4 regions of the Paenibacillus terreus genome follow, and region 2 is predicted to be linked to each of the others. Evidence: riboswitches for the same ligand, from Rfam matches in the RefSeq annotation. Region 2 holds a riboswitch; each other region holds the start of a gene.
The links. Region 2 has a riboswitch for thiamine pyrophosphate ahead of ACE5KN_RS12450 (thiamine phosphate synthase). Riboswitches for the same ligand answer to the same signal wherever they lie in the genome.

Region 1: linked by a shared signal. The riboswitch ahead of ACE5KN_RS17650 (hypothetical protein) and the one ahead of ACE5KN_RS12450 (thiamine phosphate synthase) in region 2 are both predicted to bind thiamine pyrophosphate.
Region 3: linked by a shared signal. The riboswitch ahead of ACE5KN_RS25660 (ABC transporter substrate-binding protein) and the one ahead of ACE5KN_RS12450 (thiamine phosphate synthase) in region 2 are both predicted to bind thiamine pyrophosphate.
Region 4: linked by a shared signal. The riboswitch ahead of thiM (hydroxyethylthiazole kinase) and the one ahead of ACE5KN_RS12450 (thiamine phosphate synthase) in region 2 are both predicted to bind thiamine pyrophosphate.

The regions. Positions count from the first base shown of each region.
Region 1 is NZ_JBHIRX010000009.1:205,451-210,720, forward strand. It holds gene ACE5KN_RS17635 (superoxide dismutase) at 1-835, opposite strand, end outside; gene ACE5KN_RS17640 (alpha/beta hydrolase) at 1,142-2,155, opposite strand; gene ACE5KN_RS17645 (IclR family transcriptional regulator) at 2,451-3,194, shown strand; TPP riboswitch at 3,291-3,403, shown strand; gene ACE5KN_RS17650 (hypothetical protein) at 3,409-3,609, shown strand; gene thiC (phosphomethylpyrimidine synthase ThiC) at 3,649-5,270, shown strand, end outside.
Region 2 is NZ_JBHIRX010000005.1:278,775-284,044, reverse strand. It holds gene thiS (sulfur carrier protein ThiS) at 1-129, opposite strand, end outside; gene thiO (glycine oxidase ThiO) at 126-1,268, opposite strand; gene ACE5KN_RS12450 (thiamine phosphate synthase) at 1,329-1,928, opposite strand; TPP riboswitch at 2,063-2,172, opposite strand; gene ACE5KN_RS12445 (ABC-F family ATP-binding cassette domain-containing protein) at 2,305-3,855, opposite strand; gene ACE5KN_RS12440 (protein kinase domain-containing protein) at 4,013-5,270, opposite strand, start outside.
Region 3 is NZ_JBHIRX010000019.1:84,830-90,099, forward strand. It holds gene ACE5KN_RS25655 (bifunctional 2',3'-cyclic-nucleotide 2'-phosphodiesterase/3'-nucleotidase) at 155-2,389, opposite strand; TPP riboswitch at 2,910-3,020, shown strand; gene ACE5KN_RS25660 (ABC transporter substrate-binding protein) at 3,155-4,204, shown strand; gene ACE5KN_RS25665 (MTH1187 family thiamine-binding protein) at 4,232-4,525, shown strand; gene ACE5KN_RS25670 (ABC transporter permease) at 4,522-5,270, shown strand, end outside.
Region 4 is NZ_JBHIRX010000017.1:55,637-60,906, forward strand. It holds gene ACE5KN_RS24170 (anaerobic sulfatase maturase) at 1-187, shown strand, start outside; gene ACE5KN_RS24175 (TM2 domain-containing protein) at 275-646, shown strand; gene ACE5KN_RS24180 (TM2 domain-containing protein) at 647-1,066, shown strand; gene ACE5KN_RS24185 (alpha/beta fold hydrolase) at 1,184-2,002, shown strand; gene ACE5KN_RS24190 (cold-shock protein) at 2,076-2,291, opposite strand; gene ACE5KN_RS24195 (cold-shock protein) at 2,399-2,599, opposite strand; TPP riboswitch at 3,027-3,131, shown strand; gene thiM (hydroxyethylthiazole kinase) at 3,343-4,149, shown strand; gene thiD (bifunctional hydroxymethylpyrimidine kinase/phosphomethylpyrimidine kinase) at 4,155-4,976, shown strand; gene thiE (thiamine phosphate synthase) at 5,042-5,270, shown strand, end outside.

The sequences.
Region 1 (5,270 bases), on a different contig from region 2:
CGAAGCTGCCAAAATCACGCTGGATTTGCCCGGCGATGCCTCCACCCGGCATTCCGCCGCCGCGGGGGCTCATGGTGGTCCAGAAGAGGGTGTGCAGATAGTGTCCAGCCCCGTGGAAAGCGAGCTCCCGTTCCCAGTGCTTGACCAGTGCGAAATCATTCGTTTTGCGAGCTTCCTCCAGCTTTTTTTCCGCCTGATTCAGCCCGTCTACATAGCTCTTGTGATGCTTGTCATGATGAAGCCGCATCGTTGCTTCATCGATGTGGGGTTCAAGCGCGTCATAAGGATAGGGGAGCGGGGGCAGGGTATGGCCGCCGATGGGCACGGGCCTGGCCTTGGACGTTTTGCGTTCTGCGTCCTCCTCCGCCGAACGGGCCAGCTCTCCCGGCGCATGGAAGCCCTCTGCAGCCATCTGATAATAAGTGCTGTCATCTTCCGCCCGCTGCAGCAGCTCTGCTGCGGCTGGAGAGTCGCGCAGCACGGTGCTGGCGGATTGCAGCAGGGACATCTGGCGCCGGAACTCGCGGGACTGTCTGGCGGACTCACGCAGCAAATACTGCAGTGTACGGTCCATCTCGGGATCTTCACCGGGATCTTCCGGATCATCTTCAGACTGCAATCCTGACCGTTCCCAGATCTCGTCAAGCGCTTCGGCGGCAATTTTCCGGGTTGCATCAAATACCCGCCCCCAGTCTTCCAGCAATCCGGCGTAGGCTGGTTCCAGGCCAGGCACGGATTCCTGTAATGCGCTTATATAGCTCTTCTCGCTGCTCTTCCAGCTATCGATTTGTTCCAGTATCCGGACAGACGGCAGCGAATTGAATGGATCTGACATTATGCAGGACCTCCCTTCAGGCATCCTTTCCTCCCAAGGATGTGACAGCGTATTATATTCGGAAGGAGGCCTGCCTTATTCGGGAAAGAAAGGAACTAACCGCACTTAATTTACGGTCATAGTGGAGGCACCATAATCCTTTGGATCTCATGTTCATCGCGTGATGTTTTGTCCATATGAAAAAAACATGCAAGATTCATTCTGAACATTGAAAAATCCCCTCAGGCGTCCAGTGTTTGAGCCATTTTCCATGTGCTCAAGTCACTGTCCGCCGTGAGGGGATCGTAAAGGTTCGCCTTGAAAAGCTTATGATTTGTTCTCTTTGGAATGCTGCAGCTGCTGCTGTACATTACTCAGAAATGTGGACACTCTGCGTAAATATTCGCGCGGGTGCTCCCGGAAAATCAGCTCATGCAGCCCATTCTCCACAATCCAGACGTCCGACGCGGAATTAGTCTGATTCGCAGCCAGCGCTTCCGCAATCGGATACGGGGCTTTCTCATCCTTGGTGCCGTGGATGAAGAAGATCGGGAAAGGGTAATCCTCCGCCTTCACCTGCTGGTAAGGAATTTGCTGCAGACCTGTTCCGTTCAGAACGGGGAACAGCAGCTCCAGAATTTCAAGTGAAGGATGTCGGGGAAGATCAATCTGATTATGAATGTTATGATACAGCGTATCCGGCTCCAGCAGGAACGCGCTGTCCAGGATCATGGCATTCACGTCTTTGGTCTGCAGGCCAGCCTGAAGAGCAGTGCCTGCCCCCATGGAAAAGCCCCAGACGATAATTTCCTGGGCTCCTCGCTGCTTGGCAAGCTGAATGGCGCCGAGCAGCTGCTGAGATTCAGCCCGGCCTCCCGTAGCAACCTCCCTGTTGGTCTGGGAGGCAAAGCCGTAATCGAACATTACGACATTAAACCCTTGTCTGTGCGCATAATGGGCCAGATCATACATGGGAATCCAGCTTTCCTCGCGGTTTGCGCCATAACCGTGGCTGAAGACAATCGTTTTATTGGAATTCGGCGCAGGGATATACCAGCCCTGCATCATGCGGCTGCCGTCCTTGGCGGGAAAGGTCACTTCCTCATATGCCATGTCCTTGGCCAGCAGCGGATTGGAGTACAGGGGGGCTACAGTCGGATTGGACAAAAACCAGACGATATACGCATGCAGCGCGATAAAACAAAACATAAAAAAGAATACAACCGACAATACAAGCGCAATGATGATATGCTTGAACCGGATTAACCGGGGTGACAGCTGGGCGGGCGGCTCGTTGACAGCAGGCTGCACGGATGTGCCGCCCTGGGGTGTCGCAATCATCGGAGAGCCTCCTTGATCATTAATAAAGTTCGTTTGGGCGTGCTGTATCAGCACCACATACTTAATCGTAAAAGGCCGCAGCACCAAAGTCAATTCGACAGCAAATGATAATATTTGCCTCTTTCATATATACCGCGCTGCCGCTAAAACAGTTTACAGTGTATCCTGATATTATATATAATTTATGTAACCCGGTTTCATTAAGTGAAACGAATAGGCTGAAAAATTGACTGTCTGCAGCCATTAGTGGTCTGTTGAACATATCGCTAAATTCAAGGGAGAGAGGGGGGGCGCCATGGAGGACCGGAAGCTGACCGTTCGTGCTGTCGAACGGGCCCTGGACATTTTGATGTGTTTTACGGAAGCCACCGATTTGGGGCTGACGGAAATTGCGGCAAAAATCGGGCTGCACAAAAGCACGGTTCACCGTCTGCTCACGACGCTGGAGGAAAGAGGTTTTGTCATCCGCAATACAGCTACGGAAAAATATCGGCTGGGCATTCGGATCTGGGAGCTGTCGACCCATATGTCACGCAATGAGGACCCGGCGGTGCTGCTGCTGCCATTGATGGAGAAGCTGCGCGACCGTTTGGGGGAAACGGTGAGCCTGTATATACGGGATGGAGATGAACGTATCCGTATCCAGGCTGTACAGAGTACACAGGCCATACGCCGTGTGGCGACCGTCGGAGCCCGCATGCCTCTGTCCGTAGGCGCGTCAAGCAAGGTGCTGGTGGCATTCGCTTCGCCGGAGGAGCTGGAGCAGCTGAAGAAGGGCCCCGAGCTGCAGACTTTGGCCGGAGATGAAGCATACTGGAAGCAGCTTGAGGAAATACGGGCCAAGGGTTATGCCACAAGCTATGAAGAGCGCGAGCCCGGAGCCGCGGCCGTATCCGCCCCGATTATGAATCATCGAGGGGAGATTACAGCGGCTCTCTCCGTCTCCGGTCCGGTGAGCAGGCTGTCGCCCGAGACCCTGCATGAATTTGCCCCTGTTATCGTGGAGGCAGGCAAGGAAATGGGCATGCTGCTTCCTTAAGGGGTTGCCAAACCGTCCCTTTTAGGCTAACCTGAATTGGAAGGCGGAGCCATCCGCCTGTGAACAGCATAGTTTTGATCGGCGGCATGAAGCTGCCGAAGTTACTGGGGGGGCCCGTAGTACCGGGCTGAGATGGAACCGTTCCAGGTTCCGGACCCTTTGCACCTGATCTGGATCATACCAGCGTAGGGAAGTAACCGGCCAATGAAATCAAATGGATGGGCAGTATGTGCTGCAGTCAGGGAATGACCCGGGCTGTGCACGGAGCCTGTTTGTATACAGCCGGTTCCCTCGGGAACCGGCTTTTTCATTTGCTGCAAAATGTACATCGTACCGCCGCTACCCGCAAGGACAAGGCAGCGTGCTGGTCCGTATTTTGCAGCCGGCCGACAGCATCATTTTTTCTCCGGTATGATCCCGATGAGGAATTTGGCGACTCGGGAGGAATAAGCAAATGACAGAGAGCAAGCGGAAAACAGCAGCGGAGGGCAGCACAAATACGGTAATCGGGACCTTTCCTGCCAGCACTAAGGTCTATATCCAGGGTTCAAGACCGGATATCCTCGTGCCTGAAAGAGAGATAGCACTGCATGACACCCATACACCGCAGGGGATTGAGCATAATGCCCCGCTGCGTGTATACGACACCAGCGGTCCCATGACCGACCCGTCGTATCAGGCGGATATCCGCAAGGGACTGCCCAAGCTGCGCCGGGCGTGGGTTGAGGAGAGAGGGGATGTCATGCGTTACGAAGGCAGGGCTGTGAAGCCTGAGGATAACGGACTTCGGGCAGGGACCCGCCCTGCGGAGGAGTTTCCGGGTGCTGTCAGCCAGCCGCTGCGCGCGCAGCCGGGGGGCAATGTCACCCAGATGCATTATGCCCGCCGGGGAATGATAACACCGGAGATGGAATTTGCGGCGATCCGGGAGGGGGTTGATCCGGAATTTGTACGCCAGGAGCTGGCCAGCGGAAGGGCCATACTGCCCTCGAACATCAACCACCCGGAGAGTGAGCCAATGCTGATCGGCCGCCATTTTCATGTTAAAATCAACGCCAATATCGGCAACTCGGCGGTAACCTCCTCCATAGAGGAGGAGGTGGAGAAGATGACCTGGGCTGTAAGATGGGGAGCAGATACGGTGATGGACCTGTCAACAGGCCGCAACATCCATACGACTCGCGAGTGGATCATCCGCAACTCTCCTGTGCCAATCGGAACGGTGCCGCTGTATCAGGCGCTGGAGAAGGTCAATGGGGAGGCCGAAGCGCTGACCTGGGAAGTGTACCGGGATACGTTGATTGAGCAGGCGGAGCAGGGAGTGGATTATTTTACGATTCATGCCGGCGTGCTGCTCCGTTATATTCCGCTGACCGCCAAACGGATGACGGGCATCGTATCGCGGGGCGGGTCCATCATGGCAGCGTGGTGCCTGGCCCATCACCAGGAGAACTTTCTGTATACACACTTCGAAGAGATCTGTGAAATCATGAAGACCTATGATATTGCCTTTTCGCTCGGGGATGGTCTGCGTCCGGGCAGCATTTACGATGCCAACGATGAAGCTCAGATGGCTGAACTGGCGACGCTGGGCGAGCTGACGCAGATTGCCTGGAAGCATGATGTGCAGGTGATGATCGAGGGGCCGGGTCACGTGCCTATGCATAAAATCAAGGAGAACGTGGATCTGCAGATGGAAATCTGCAAAGAAGCGCCATTTTATACGCTGGGTCCGCTTACGACGGATATTGCTCCCGGATACGACCATATTACCTCGGCCATCGGCGCTGCCATGATCGGCTGGTTCGGCACCTCCATGCTCTGTTATGTCACACCGAAGGAGCATCTTGGCCTGCCGAACAAGGACGATGTGCGTGAAGGGGTGATTGCCTACAAGATCGCCGCCCATGCCGCGGACCTTGCCAAAGGCCACCCAAGGGCGCAGCAGCGGGATGATGCCCTATCCAAAGCCCGCTTCGAATTCCGTTGGCGCGACCAGTTCAATCTGTCCCTGGATCCGGAGCGCGCGCTTGAGTATCATGATGAGACGCTGCCTGCCGAGGGGGCGAAGAATGC
Region 2 (5,270 bases):
GGTCAATATGCGCCGATTCAGCTCGACGACGACCGTCTTGACACGCAGGTCCAGTGCATTCAGCAGCTGGTCCACATTTTGCACTTCCGCATCAAAAATCATATCCTGGCCGTTAATAACAAGCCTCATCGCAATCCCCCCTCGGAAGCAGCAGGCTGCCTTTTCATTCTGTCCGGTGACAAGGCCGTCAAGTTTAACTGCTCCGCCGTACGGCCTGTCATCATCTCCGCAATGGCTTCCCCTGTCGCCGCGCTCAGCAAAATTCCGTTTCGGTAATGTCCGCAAGCAGCGTACAAGCCGGCAGCATCAGGGACGGGGCCGATCAAGGGAAGGCCATCCTTCGTCTGCGGCCTTAATCCCGCCCACGCTCGCAGAAAAGACGACTCCTCGATGTCCGGCAGCCAGGCCGCGGCGCGAGACAGCAGCTGCATCAGCCCGCCTGCGGATACATCTGTTCCCCATTCGTGCGGCCTGCTCGTGGCACCAATCCACAGCTCCCCGTCCGGCTTTGGCACAAGATAAACATCCTCCGCATAAAGGGTATACTTTAGCGGACGCGCAGGCATGGCAACGGCTACAACCTCTCCCTTGACAGGATACATACCCGGGCTTATGCCGTAATTATCAAGCAGCTTTGATGCATCATGTCCCCCTGCGATCACAACATTCGGACATGCGATGTCCCCCCTGCTCGTTCTTACACCGCGTACCTTTCCGTCCATGATCAAAATGTCTTCCGCTGCTGTGTCCGTCAGCAGTTCGGCACTATACTTTTCCGCACCTGTCACCAAAGCCTGTGCAAGCCGCTGCGGAAGCAGTTGGGTTTCCCGCTCGCGGAACAAGCCCCCGAGTGCCTGCCCTGACAAGCCGGGAATCCTTCTGGAAATCTCTGCGGCATCCCACCATTCCGCAGCAGATCCATCCTTGCTTCCAGCCATAGCCGACAAGCGTGCCGCATCCTCCTGAGTCCGGGCAGGAATCACGAAGCCTGTGGTGGTATAACCTGTTGCCAGTCCTGTCAGCTCTTCAAGCTCCCGCACCAGTTTCTCGAACTGATCGCGGCTGCGCAGTGCCAATGCGGCCAGCTGCGGATGGGCAAAAACCTCGCACTCCGCGGCCAGCATTCCCGCCGCCGCCCGTGTGGCCCCTTGACCCGGAACCGATTTTTCGATCAGCATCGTTTTGAAGCCCCGCTTCGCCAGCTGATAGGCGATGGAGCTGCCGATCACTCCCGCACCGATCACAGTACAGTCTGCCGAATAGCACATACCGATCTCCTCCCATTTTCCTGTATTTATCGGGATTCATCTGATCTGTTACACCCTGCTTCAAGTCATGAGCAAACTTCTATATTCCTTTGCCACCTCTGCCGGATTTTCCGCCTTCCAGATACCTGACATCACGGCAATTCCGGAGGCACCTGCCCGCTTGATATCCGGCACATGCTGAGGCTGAATGCCGCCAAGCGCGATAACCGGTATGGAGACGGCACAACAGAGCTCTTCCAGGCTGCTCAATCCCCGCGGCGGCAGCCCGGGCTTGGAAGGGGAATCGTATATATGGCCGAATAGCACATAATCGGCCCCCGCCTGCTCTGCAGCCAGCGCTTCCGGCAGCGAATGGACGGATGCCCCGCAGCGCAGCTCCGGAAACATCCGCTTTACAAGCGGCAGCGGCAGGCTGTGAGAAGTGAGCTGTACCGCCCCGGCACCAAACAGCAGCGCCGCATCCACACGGTCGTTAACCGCGAGCTTGGACGGCGGGCAGCAGACGCCCTCCGACACCGTGGACATAAATGCATACAGTTCCGCAGCGCTCAGCTGCTTCTCCCGAATATGAAGCAGATCGATTTCCGGTTCAATCAGCCGCATAATGTCTGCCGTTTGTTCAGCGCTTTGGCAGCCGTCCGTAATAAGGTGAAGTTCCATTAGCTTGTTGCCTCCATGACAGTGATTCGGGAACGCCAAAAAGCCGCTTCCCGGTCAGGAAGCGGCTGAACTTGAATGTTCACCGATTACAAGGAACAGCACCCCGCTCATAAGCGGGACGCATATACTCTGTATTCGGCTAATGTCCACTTCCCTACGCTGGTATGATCCAGATCAGGTGCAAAGGGTCCGGAATGCATTTCTTCCGTCTCAGCCGCCGGCCGCGGCTCCCCCAGTGTGATACAGGTCTGATTAATCGCCTGTATGACTTTATATGCTTTTGTAATCCCATTTCATGGTAGCACAATCCCGTTCACTTGCCTAGACGTGCATCATATTTCATTCAGAAAAGTCCAAAGCTGCACTTTTCTGCACATCAGGCTTTCGCCGACCACTCTTCCACATTCCATACTCTCGTTACCCAATCCTTGTAAAAATCGGGCTCGTGGGATACGAGCAGCACGGTGCCTTTATATTCCTTCAGCGCACGTTTCAGCTCATCCTTTGCCACCACATCCAGATGGTTCGTCGGTTCGTCAAACAGCACCCAGTTGCTTTCACGCATCAGCAGCTTGCAGAGACGTACCTTGGCCTGCTCTCCCCCGCTAAGGGCGGACAGCGGACGGGTAATGTGATCATTTTTCAGTCCGCAGCGGGCAAGATGGGCACGGACCTCATGCTGATTCAGATGCGGGTACTCATTCCACACATCGTCAAGCGGTGTAATCCGCTCAGGGCGAACCTCCTGCTCGAAATAGGCTGGATACAGAAAATCTCCAGTATAGGTTTTGCCGCTCAGCGGAGGGATTTTGCCAAGAATCGTTTTGAGCAGCGTCGATTTGCCGACACCGTTATAACCGACGATGGCGATCTTCTCGCCCCGTTCAATGGTTATGGACATTTTCGGCAGCAGCGGGTGGCTGTAGCCAATCTCAAAGTCAATGCCTTCAAAGACCGTTTTGCCGCTGGCCCGCGCTTCCTTGAACTGGAACGTCGGCTTTGCCGCTTCTTCCGGCTTGTCTATCCGATCAATCTTATCAAGCTGCTTCTCACGGCTCTTGGCCCGGCCGGATGTGGAGGCACGCGCCTTGTTGCGCTGGATGAAGTCCTCCTGCTTTTTGATATACTCCTGCTGTTTTTCATAAGCCTCGATATGCTGCGTCTTCTGGATGTCAGCCATTTCAAGGAACTTCTCATAGTTGGCCGTATAGCGGTTCAGCTTGCCAAACTCCAGATGATAAATGACGTTGACGACCTGATTCATAAACTCAGTATCGTGGGAAATCAGCATAAAGGCATAAGGGTAATCCTTCAAATAACGCGTAAGCCATTCGATATGCTCAACGTCCAGGTAGTTCGTCGGCTCGTCCAGCAGCAGCACATTCGGCTTCTCCAGCAGCAGCTTGGCCAGCAGCACCTTCGTGCGCTGTCCCCCGCTTAATGTCGCTACATCGCGGTCCAGTCCGATGGCGCCAAGCCCAAGGCCGTTGGCCATTTCCTCCACTTTCACATCGATCAGATAAAAATCGCCGATCTCCAGCTGCTCCTGAATTTCTCCCATCTGCTCCAGCAGCACTTCAAGCTCCTCCGGCGAGGCTTCGGCCATTTTATCTGTAATGGCATTCAGCTCTTTCTCAAGCTCAAGCAGCGGCAGAAACGCATCCTTGAGCACATCGCGCACCGTCTTACCCGGCGTCAGCTTTGTATGCTGGTCCAGATAACCGTAACGAACCTTCGGCGTCCATTCGACTTTGCCGTTGTCACGCAGCTGCTGTCCTGTCAAAATATTCATCAGCGTCGATTTGCCGACACCGTTGGCTCCCACCAGACCGACACGCTCTCCCGGCAGCAGGCGGAACGATACATTTTTGAATAATGTCCTGTCCCCAAAATTATGGGAAACGTCTTCTACAGTTAATAAACTCATTTCCGTTAGCAGACTCCTTTAGCTCTTACTTATAAACACGATCAATAAACTTCAATATGACTTCAGGTTGGCTTTCAAAGCCTTATTGTAGCATAAGAAGGAGCTCTACCGGAACCTGCAAAACAAAAATGCATCGCCAGATACACACCGCGTGGTCTCACCATCTTCTGAAAGAAGCAAACAACGGCTTTCTCCGCTTCGGCTCAGGAATCACATCCTTGAACAAGGCTTGCAAAGCGATGTCCATTTCCTCCCACGGCTCAAAAGGATCCAGATGAAGAGGGAGCGCATAGACCTTGCCTGTACCAAGCTCCTTTCCGAGGCGGCGGGCCGCCTCGCTTGTCGCCAAAGGGAGACAGAAGCCCCACATCTGCTGCGGGTACCTGGCCAGAGCTTTTGCAAACGTCACCGTATCCGGCAGCCTCCACTCCGCTCCGGACCCGACCACCAGCGGATAATCAGCCCGCAAAAATTCCTCAAGCCCGTCATGATCCACTCCGCTGCCCAGGTCAAACACTATAAAATCAAAGCCTCCGCTCAACATGGGGATGATATCTTCCGGCGAGGTTTGACGGCAGTACTGCACCCCTTCAAAAGAAAATCGTTTTGCTCCCTCCGCCCGCGCACGCTCCTCTCCCTCCAGCAGTGCCTGTATTCTGGAAAAGGACTGTGAGCGGCCGTTCAGCTCGGCTACAGCCACCCTGCCGCCCTGCCGTGCAAGATAGTGGCTGATGGCTATGGCCGTATGCGTTACCCCGCAGCCAGGCGATACACCCAGCAGCGCTATCACCCGTGTTCCGGAATACTTTGCCTCCGCTGCCGATACAGGCTGATCAGCGGGGGGCACGGTTAATGGCCTTAGCTCATGCATAACCTCCTTGGCGGTCTGGTATCTTTCCCCTGGATCGCTCTTTAGCAGCTTGCGGATCACCCTTTCCAAATCACGCGGCTGCCTTGAGCGTATGGCCTCCTCCACGCCAGGCGCCCACTCGCTATGTCGTCCGCCTGTACCTAAATACAGCATCAGCGCACCAAGACCATAAAGATCGGAACGCGCATCGGATTGCCCTCCTCCATACTGTTCAGGGGCTGCAAACCCGACCGTTCCCAGCTTCACGGTGTCCTGGCTGCTGCCGGTCCTGTAATTCCTCGCCGTGCCAAAGTCGATCAGCTTCAGCTCAAGCTCCGGGGTGATCATAATGTTGGACGGCTTCAGATCACGATAGATGATGGACGGCTTATGGCTGTGCAGATAATCGAGCACATCGAGCAGCTGCAGGGCAAATGATATGACTCTTTCACCTTCCACGATGCCGCCGTTATTCCGCATATAAGCCTCAAGCGTCATGCCTCCGATGTAATCCATGACAACATACACATTGCCTTCGCCGCTGTAATCGAAAAAATCAACGATT
Region 3 (5,270 bases), on a different contig from region 2:
ATCTTTTCAAGTAATGTTTTCATTTCCTTTCACTAATATATTTGTGTTATATTCGATTTATTCCCACTGCCTTTGGTAGATTGACCCTACTTATTATAAGGTTGTTCGACAAAAAAGCCGGCATTTGCGCCGGCTTTTTTGGATCAAACCTATGTCACGGAATCTGTATCGTCTGCCCGATTTGCAGACGATAGACATTTTCGATTCCATTCAGCTCCGCTATTTCTTCCCAGCTAACTCCAAACTTCAAACCGATTCTGTACAGGTTGTCACCCTTTTGGATGGTATAGGACGACCCGGACGGCGTCGGCGTTGCCGGAGCCGGCTTGGCTGGAGCAGCTGGCGTGGAAGCCGGCGGTGCTGTCGGTGTCACCGGAGCGGCGGGCGTGTCTTCCGGTTCTGTTTCTTCCGATTCTCCGGAAGCTGTGGCCGACAACAGCTTGTATTTGGCAAAACCATTCTCTCCTGCCCCTTCATAAGTGATGCTTGAGGTGTCGGAAGCCAGGGACTTGGCATCCGGTGAAGAAACGAAGGTTACATCAGCATCGCCAAAAGGCGCGATAGACCAGTTGCCATCAGCCGACGGGTTAATGCTGCCATTTTCACTGATGTAATCAATAATGACCTGACGGCTCTCATCCGGTGAAGCCAGGACGATCCGCTGCCCGTCCGGGTTGGCAAGCTTGGAGGAAGATGCCCGATAGTTGTTCGTGGCAACGATGAACTCCTGCTCGGGATCGATCGGCTTGCCATCATAGCTCAGATTTTTGATCCGGTTGGCGGCAGGATTCACCACATCTCCTTTGCCATCATACTTCGCCGGCCCGGTCACATCAATCTGATAGGTTAACCCGTCAATGACATCAAAGTTATAGGTCGGGAAATCGTTATTAATCAGCTGCTGCTCGCCGCTTTGTCCCGGATGGATTTGATTGAACTGCCCTGCCGACCATTCCAGCCACTCTTTTACCTCGGCTCCTGTAAGCTTCACGGCATATACCGTGTTCGGATAAACGTAGAGATCAGCCACGTTCTTGATGGCGATTGTTCCTGCAGGAATGTTCGTATAATAGGAAGCTCCCGAACGTCCGCCTGCTTTGAAAGGCGCCCCCGCCGACAGCACCGGCAGTCCTGCATACTCGGTTCCGGCAAGCTTCTGCTCCACATACCATTTCTGCGCATTGGTTACGATCTGAACGGAAGGGTCGTCCTCAACAAGGGCAAAATAGCTGTTGATCGGTGCAGTTGTCTTACCAACCGGTCCGCGCACATACTCCAGCGTTTTGGTATGCTCTTCATAAACGGCTTTCACTACATCAGGGTCCGGCTCAGCCAGGGATGCTTTGCTGGTCTTGTCATAGATCGGGCGGGCAACGGATTGCGAGTCCGCGACAGTCCATTTGCCATCCTTCAATTCCAGATCCAGATCGACAACACCCAGGTTGTCCCCCCAGTAACCGGATTCAACAGCCGGCATTCCGTTAATCGTTCCGGCTCCCACATCAACACCTGACATGCCTTCAAAGGCTGCACTTGGAAACACCTTATGAGCATGGCCAAACAGGATGGAATCAATGCCGTCCACCTGGCTCAAATATTTAACCGCATTCTCCATGTTCGGAGTCTCGGGGGTGTCCTCATATCCGCTGTGCACGAGCGCAATCACGATGTCCGCCCCGTCCGCCTTCATTTGCGGAACAAATTTCTTCGCCGTCTCCACAATATCTTTGGCAATAACCTTTCCTTTCAGATTGGCCTCGTCCCATTGATTGATCTGCGGAGGCAGCAGACCGATCACCCCGACTTTAAGCGTGTGCTCCGTCCCGTCCTCGTCAACGACTTTTTTATCGATAATCCGGTATGGCGTAAAATAGTTTTTATCATTGCTTTCATCTTTGTCCCCGTCATCAACATATACATTGGCATTGATGTAAGGGAAATCGGCACCCTTAAGCGCTTTCTGAAGATAATCGAGTCCGTAATTGAATTCATGATTGCCCAGCGTGGCGGCATCATAGTCCAGCAGATTCATGGCTTTGTATACAGGGTGGGTCTCTCCGTCCTTAAGCGGGTCGATTTTCGCCACATAGTCTCCGAGCGGATTGCCCTGAATCAGGTCGCCGCTGTCAAACAGCATGCTGTTCTTGGCTTCCCCCCTCGCCTGCTTGATGAGTGTGGCTGTCTTGGCAAGCCCATATTCGTCTGTCGGCTTGTCCGTATAGTAGTCATAGTTCAGCAGGTTCACATGCAGGTCGGTCGTTTGCATAATACGCAGCTTTACCTCAGCGCTGCCTTCAGCAGCCCAGGTCGGCACGGCCGGCAGTGCAAGCACGTTGAACGCTACAATTGTCGCTGCCAGGCTCTTCAACCCTTTTTTCCGAAATTTCAAGATTAACCCCTCCTAATGTAAGATAAATGCCCATCGATGTACTTTCACAGAAGCCAGACCGCGATAAGCGGAAATTTTTCTTGCGATTATAGAATTGTTCAGCTCCGCTGAAAACTTAAAAATTCTATAATCTAAAAAATAATCAGGCGATTTATCCCTGCATAGGCAGAAGGCAAGACCCACAAGCAATGATTGTAATTTGTGTATGTAAAATCTATGCACACCTCTTGTAAATCTTATCATAAAAAAATCACCTGATTGATTCTCATTCTAATCGAAGCATGAGAAAATGAATAGAGTTTTTATCCCAAACCACGGCTCTGTGTAAGTTAATGTAACATATTGTAACCCAAAGGAAGGCGGTGCCCACCCCGGGTCCGTTAAATCGCCCACTCCCCCCTCTGGACACTCCGGGCGGGAAGGCATATAATCAACGTTAGTTCATCATTACTGAACCCGCAAAATCTTCAACAATGCGGACGCATCCAGGCAGCGGCTTGCCGTCTTGATGCTCCTTCATACAACATGCCAGGGGTGCTGGAATCGGCCGGCTGAGATTGTGTCCCCAGACACTGACCCTTACAACCTGATCTGGGTAATGCCAGCGTAGGAATCGCAATAGAGTGACATGCCTTTTTGGCATCGTCATCCTTTCCTTTGGTAGATTACAGGCGCCCCGGACAACGGGGCGCTTTTTTTGCAGGATCACGGCAGATGACAAGCATTGCAGGAAGAGCACGGGTAATAAAGAGGGGAGAAGAAAAAATGTTTTCTTTGCAAAAATGGGGCCTTGGCGCGGTATGTTCCCTGCTCCTGATTCTGACAGCCTGCGGAGGGCAATCGTCCGCTCCACAGAATACGAATGCTTCCGGACCTTCCGGCGGCGGCGGTTCGGCAACCGGAAAGCTGAAAGACGTAAAGGTGGTGCTGGACTGGACCCCCAACACCAACCATACCGGCTTGTATGTGGCCAAAGACCAGGGATACTATGAACAAGCCGGTCTGAATGTGGAGATTGTACAGCCCGGAGAAGGCGGCGCGGATCAGATGGTCGCCTCCAATGCGGTTCCGTTCGGCATCAGCTATCAGGAAAGCGTGACCCAGGCTCGCACACAGGGCGTTCCGCTCGTCTCCATTGCGGCCGTGATTCAGCATAATACGTCCGGCTTTGCCGCGCCAGTGGATCGCGGCATCAAGTCCCCGAAGGATTTTGAAGGCAAGAAATACGGCGGCTGGGGCTCCCCGGTTGAGGAGGCTGTCATGAAATCCATTATGGAGCTGGATGGTGGCGATGTCAGCAAGGTCCAAAACATCAACATGGGTAATGCGGATTACTTCACTGCAGTCAAGCGTGATATCGATTTCGCCTGGATTTTCTATGCATGGACAGGAATTGAAGCCGAGCTGCGCGGTGAGCAGCTTGATATGCTATATGTCAAGGACTACTCCAAGAGTCTGGACTATTACACACCGGTCATCGTTACAAATGAAGATACCATTAAAAATGACCCCGAGCTTGTAAAAGCGTTCATGAGTGCCACGGCCAAAGGCTATCAATATGCCATTGACCAGCCGGAAAAGGCGGCGGAAGTTCTATCGAAAGCCGTGCCCGAGCTGGATAAAGAGCTTGTACTGGCAAGCCAGAAATGGCTGAGCCCGCGCTACCAGGACGATGCTCCGCAGTGGGGCATCCAGAAGGCGGAGGTTTGGAAGAACTATGCCGATTGGATGTATGAACGCAAGCTGCTTGACAAGCCACTGGAGGCTGATAAAGCCTTCACCAATGATTTCCTGCCGGAAGACGGCAAATCCTGATTTGACCCGGAAAGGAGACGGTTTTCCATGGCTAGCACATTGTTGAGTATTCAGGTGATTCCCAAAACCCCCGGCGGAGAGGACACCATTCCTTACGTCGACAAAGCGATCGAGGTGATCCAGCGCTCAGGCGTCAAACATCAGGTCAATCCGCTGGAGACGACCATGGAGGGCGAGCTGGACGAACTGCTGAACGTCGTGAAGGAGATGCACACAGCGCTCACTGAAGCGGGAATTCCAAGTGTGATTTCCCAGATTAAAATTGCCCACAACCCAAGTGGAATCAGCATGGACAAGCTGACCGAGAAGTACCGTCCATGAGCCGGAAAGAGAGCCTCTATTCCGTGTTCAGAAGCGTGTGGCCGCCCGTTGTGGCGGTCCTCTTCTTTTTGTTGGTATGGCAGGCGGCGGCGGTCTTCCTGCATATTGAACCCTGGATGCTGCCGAGTCCGGCGGACATTGCCTCCGAAGCAGCTGCGCAATCCGACCTGCTGGCGCAGCATACCTGGGCTACCGTCAAACTTACGCTGAGCGGTTTTGCCATCGGCACCGCCGTCGGGCTGCTGCTGGCCGTGCTGCTGCACCTGGTCCCTTTTCTGAAGCGGGCTTTGTACCCGCTGCTGATTCTGAGCCAGAACATTCCCACCATTGCACTGGGACCGCTCTTGATGATCTGGTTCGGCTTCGGTCTGCTGCCCAAGCTGATGGTTATTACGCTGGTCTGCTTCTTTCCTGTGGTTGTTGCGGCCCTGGACGGGCTCACGCAGACGGACCGGCTGATGATGAACTATATGCAAATGTCGGGCGCAAGCCGGATGCGTATCTTCAGCAAGCTTGAGTTGCCGCATGCGCTGCCTCCCCTGTTTTCAGGCATGAAAATAGCGGCCACCTACAGCGTGATGGGGTCTATCGTAGCCGAATGGCTCGGGGCGAGCGAAGGAATCGGCTATTACATGCTGCTGCAAAAATCAGCCTATCGCACGGACCGTGTATTTGCCGCCATTGCCATTATTGTTGCGCTCAGCCTGATCATGTTCCTGATCATTGCGCTGATGGAAAGGCTGCT
Region 4 (5,270 bases), on a different contig from region 2:
AAGCGCGCGTGAAGCAGGAGTAGATTATTTCTGTGAAAGCTATTCCCTTGTGTATTCCTACGGTGAAGCTCGGATGCGCAAGCTGGCCACGAAGGTGCTCAAACGGGAAGGAGTCAAGCGGCCGCCAAGAAATGCGCCTTGCCTGTGCGGAAGCGGCAAAAAATCCAAAGTATGCTGTGGGGCATAAAATACATAAATTACCTCGCCACCCTTTACAAAATCTGATAAGATGGATTTGATTTTACTGTCATATCAACAACGGGGGTTATGTCGATTGAACTACAATATTGTTAGGAAAAGTCAACTGGATACCAGAGAGCTCATGCTGCTGGAATCCGAAGTCAAAGCCCAAGGGAAAAATATGGTCGTCGCATACGTGCTCTGGTATTTCCTTGGCGTTTTCGGAGCTCATCGGTTTTACATGAAAAGAACCGGCAGCGCCGTCGCGCAACTGATCCTTTCAATCACCATGGTCGGACTGATTATTACCTCGATCTGGTGGATTGTGGATGCGTTCCTTATCCATACATGGGTTAAAGAGCACAACGAAAGAGTGGAAGACCGGCTGATCCACGAAATTACGGCCAGAAGAGGCTTTGATAATTATAATAACTATAACAACCATGATAACCATGTGGTGTTCTAAATGAAGCTGACCAAACACCAGTTAACCGTCAATGAGATGCTGATTTTAAATTCGGCCATGCGGGATACGGAAAAGTCCCTTGCACTCGCCTATCTCATGCTGATCGGAGGGCATTTGGGCGTACACCGCTTTTATCTGAAAAGAGTTGCCACAGCTGTTGTTCAGCTTGTCCTGTTTATTCTGGCATTTATCTTTTATGTAGTGTTCGCTGTTGCAGCGGAAGTAGAAGGCGGGGCGTTCATGATGCTGTCAGGGATTCTGCTGGTGTTGTTCGGCGGGACGCTGACGGTGTGGGTCATCGTCGACCTGTTCCTGATGCCCCGAATGGTGCGTGAATGGAACCAACGTGCGGAAGAGGAAATCATGGCTCAAATATACCAGCTGCGCCTGAGCGCCAAACATCCGGGAGCAGAGGTGTAAAAAAAACTGTCCGTCTGAGGAAACTCGGGCGCACAGTTTTTTTACTGTCTGCGGAGCCTTTCTTCGACATATGTATCATAGGGAAAGTGACTTTTTATAGCGGAAGGGCTGAATTGCATGGGGTATTATATCGCTGTAGAGCCGAACGTCAAGGTATTTGTTGAGGATATAGGGGCGGGGCAGCCTGTGCTGATGCTGCATGGCTGGCCGCTGAACCACCGTATGTATGAATATCAGAGCTCCCTGCTGCCGAATTACGGGTTTCGCTGTATTATGCCGGATATGCGGGGGTTCGGGCAGTCGGATCACCCTTGGCACGGCTACCATTACGACCGTCTGGCTGATGATGTCTTTGCCATCATCCGCGTGCTCGGCCTGCGCAGCATCCGGCTGGTCGGGTTCTCCATAGGAGGAGCCATTGCGATCAGGTACATGAGCCGACACCAGGGATATGGCGTATCCCAGCTTATCCTGCTGGATGCCGCCGCTCCTTCCCTGACCCGAAGAGCCGACTTTCCTTACGGGCTGCCGGCTTCGGAGGTGACTCAGCTCATTGAGCAGACCTACCGCGACAGACCGCAGATGCTTCACGACTTCGGGGAGAAATTCTTCGCGAGCCAGATCAGCCCCTACTTCAGGGAATGGACGCAAAACCTCGGATTGCAGGCTTCACTGCATGGCACCGCCATGGCTGCCCGCACCTTCAGGGATGAAGACCTGCGTCCTGACCTTGCACAAATTCAGGCGCCAACCTGGATTTTGCATGGCGCGCTTGACCAAATCGCCCTGTATCCGTTGGCCCTCCAAATGCAGCAGGGCATTCGCGGGTCACGCCTGATCCGCTTCGCTCACAGCGGTCATGCGGTGTTTTACGATGAGCTGGAGCTGTTCAACCGTACGCTCCTGCATATTTTGCAGTATCCTCAGTCCTCTTAGTCCATTCGGCAGACATGAAAAGGCACCGACCTTTGGTCGGTGCCCCTGATTAAAACGGATAATGGCTGTAATCTTAACTATTCTTGGCTGGCGGGAAGGCGGTATTGACAAGCACGACTAGCTTTTTCTCGCTTTTCTCCATCACGGAACCGCATAGAGAACAGGTTGGCTGAGCAGAGAATGCAAAATTATCTCTCATCCAGCCCTTACACGTATCACTGGTGCAAGACCAAATTACAGTGATCTCCTCTGGAGTCTCTTCCATTGGTTTTTTGCGCGAATTGTACATGAAAGTCCCCTCTTTTCCCATGAATTGTTATAAAGCGATTTAAAGATATCTGTCCCTCCGCCAGAAAAGAAAAGCCCCAAACAAGAGTTCGGGGCAGCAGGGCAGAATTACAGTTTTACAACGTTCTCAGCTTGTGGTCCGCGGTTTCCTTCAACAACATTGAACTCGACACGTTGGCCTTCGTCCAATGTTTTGAAACCGTCGCCTTGGATTGCGCTGAAGTGTACGAATACATCGTTACCGCCTTCAACCTCAATAAAACCAAAGCCTTTCTCTGCGTTAAACCACTTAACTGTTCCTGTTTGCATGTGGAAATACCTCCAAATAAATATTTATATGACCTTTATTTTTGTGCAAAAATAAAAATTCACATATTGTACAAGGTTACCCTTAACCCAAGACAATAACCCTCTACAATATGCGAATGCAGGTCCGTCGTATTCCAGTAATTTCATTATAGCACACTTAGAATACAATTACCAGCTAGCGAAAAATAACATTTTCTCCTATGTATTCGCTTAAGCGGAGATGCTTACGTAACGCTGCTTTTTCCCTGTATCGCCATCGTGTCTGGTCATTATCAAGTTTTAGGGGACACTTGCCTATCTTATTTATTTCCTGCTTTTCCGTTTCTATACCCCCTGCTGAAAAAAATGTTCCGCTTATTTTTGAACCTTTACAATCTGCGCTCAACATGTATATAGTATATGCAGTCATGAATCGAATAGAGACTTGTTCAATCACTAGGGGAGCCTTCCAGGCTGAGACGAAGCTGTACGCTTCGGACCCTTTGCACCTGATCTGGATCATACCAGCGGAGGAAAGTGAGACGAAACGTCCAGCGGCATTAATTGGCCCGTATTAATTATTTTTTGTGGACCCGTCCTTTTCTCCGGAAATGGACGGGTCTTTTGCGTGTAAAAGAAGCCCGACCGCGGAGAAATCATCCTCCACGCGCGCAAACCGAGGAAGGTTACGTCACTTTGCAGCAACACCGGATGCCCGCCAGAAAAACGTAGACAGCATTAATTTATTGAGGGAGGAATAAGATATGCAATTCCTGACTAAAGTAAGGGAACAAAATCCGCTTATTCACAACATCACTAATATCGTGGTCACGAATTTTACTGCCAATGGGCTGCTGGCATTGGGAGCTTCGCCGTTTATGGCGGATTCGCACGAGGAGGTGGCCGATATCGCCGCGATGGCAGGTGCCGTCTCGCTGAACATCGGCACGTTGAACCCCCATTCCATCAAGGCGATGACCCTTGCCGGGCAAGCTGCCAATGCACAAGGTATTCCTGTCGTCCTGGACCCTGTCGGGGCGGGAGCGACGCCCTTCCGTACCGCAACCACCCATCAGCTGGTCTCCGATATAAATATTACCGCGCTGCGCGGCAATGCCGCTGAAGTCGCCAATGTCGCCGGCGATCATTGGGAGGTTAAAGGCGTGGACGCCGGTCAAGGTTCGGGAGATGCGCTGCAGCTCGCCCGTAAAGCCGCCCGCAAGCTGGATTGTATCGTCATTGCCACCGGAAAGGAAGACATCGTCACCGACGGATCCACGACCTTTCTCATTGCCAATGGACATGCGCTCCTCACCAAGGTGACCGGAGCCGGCTGTCTGCTCAGCTCGGTCGTAGCGGCATTCCTGGCTGTGGCCGGCGAGCGGCAGCTGGAAGCGGCGGCTGAAGCCGTATCCTTCTATGGCGTTGCTGCGGAACTTGCAGCAGCCCGCACAGAAGGCCAGGGACCGGGCAGCTTTCAGATCGAATTTCTGAACCAGCTGTCCCTGGTGGATGAAGAAAGCCTGCGCCGGCTGTCCTCCATCACCCGGGTGCCGGAAAGCTTAGGGTGAGCGGTATGACGATAGCGAAAGCACTAACCATCGCCGGTTCCGACAGCGGCGGCGGCGCAGGCATTCAGGCGGATCTCAAAACCTTCCAGGAGCTTGGCGTTTACGGCATGTCCGCCCTCACGGCAGCTACTGCGCAGAATACACTGGGTGTGCAGGGAGTCTTCCCGCTCACGCCCGAAGCGGTCGCCCGCCAGCTTGATTCGATCGGCAAAGATCTCACGCCGGATGCCGTAAAGACCGGCATGTTGTTCAGTGCGGATATCATTGAGGCGATTGCGGATCGAATCGCCCATTACGGATGGGGCAATCTCGTCATTGATCCCGTTATGGTCGCCAAGGGCGGGGCGTCCTTGCTAAAGGCTGACGCCGTAACGACCCTGATCCGTGACCTGTTTCCGCTCGCACTAATCATTACCCCGAACCTGCCCGAGGCGGAAATGCTCACCGGTATGCAGCTGTACAAAGCCGAAGATATCAGGGAAGCGGCACGGCGCATCCACAACATGGGGCCGGATATGGTCATCATGAAGGGCGGGCATGCCGGCGGGGAACTGGCCAGGGATCTTTTGTATGACGGCACTGGATTTACGGTGTTTGAAAGTCTGCGGATACGCACAGAGGCGACACACGGCACCGGCTGCACCTATTCCGCAGCGATTACGGCCGGTCTGGCAAGCGGGCTGTCCGCGATTGAAGCTGTTCGGGTCGCCAAGGATTTCATTCAGGCAGCGATTGAGGACAGCCTCGGCATCGGCTCAGGCCATGGACCGACGAACCATTTTGCTTACCGGCAAAGACGCTCACAGAACGGTGGTGTGCTGAATTGAACGATTCCTATAACGTGCGCATCGACCCGGGCTGGCTGCGTCGACAGCTTGCCGTGTATTTCATTATGGGCAGTGTCAACTGTGCTGGCAGAAATCCCGTGACAGTTCTGCGTGAAGCAATCGCGGGCGGCGTCACCATGTTCCAATTCAGGGAAAAGGGAGCTGGCTCTCTGACCGGGCAGGCGGCTTACGAGCTGGCGCGGGAGCTGCAGGCTGTGTGCCGGGAAGCAGGCGTACCCTTCATCGTCAATGATGATGTGGACATGGCAGCGGTCCTCGGTGCCGACGGGATAC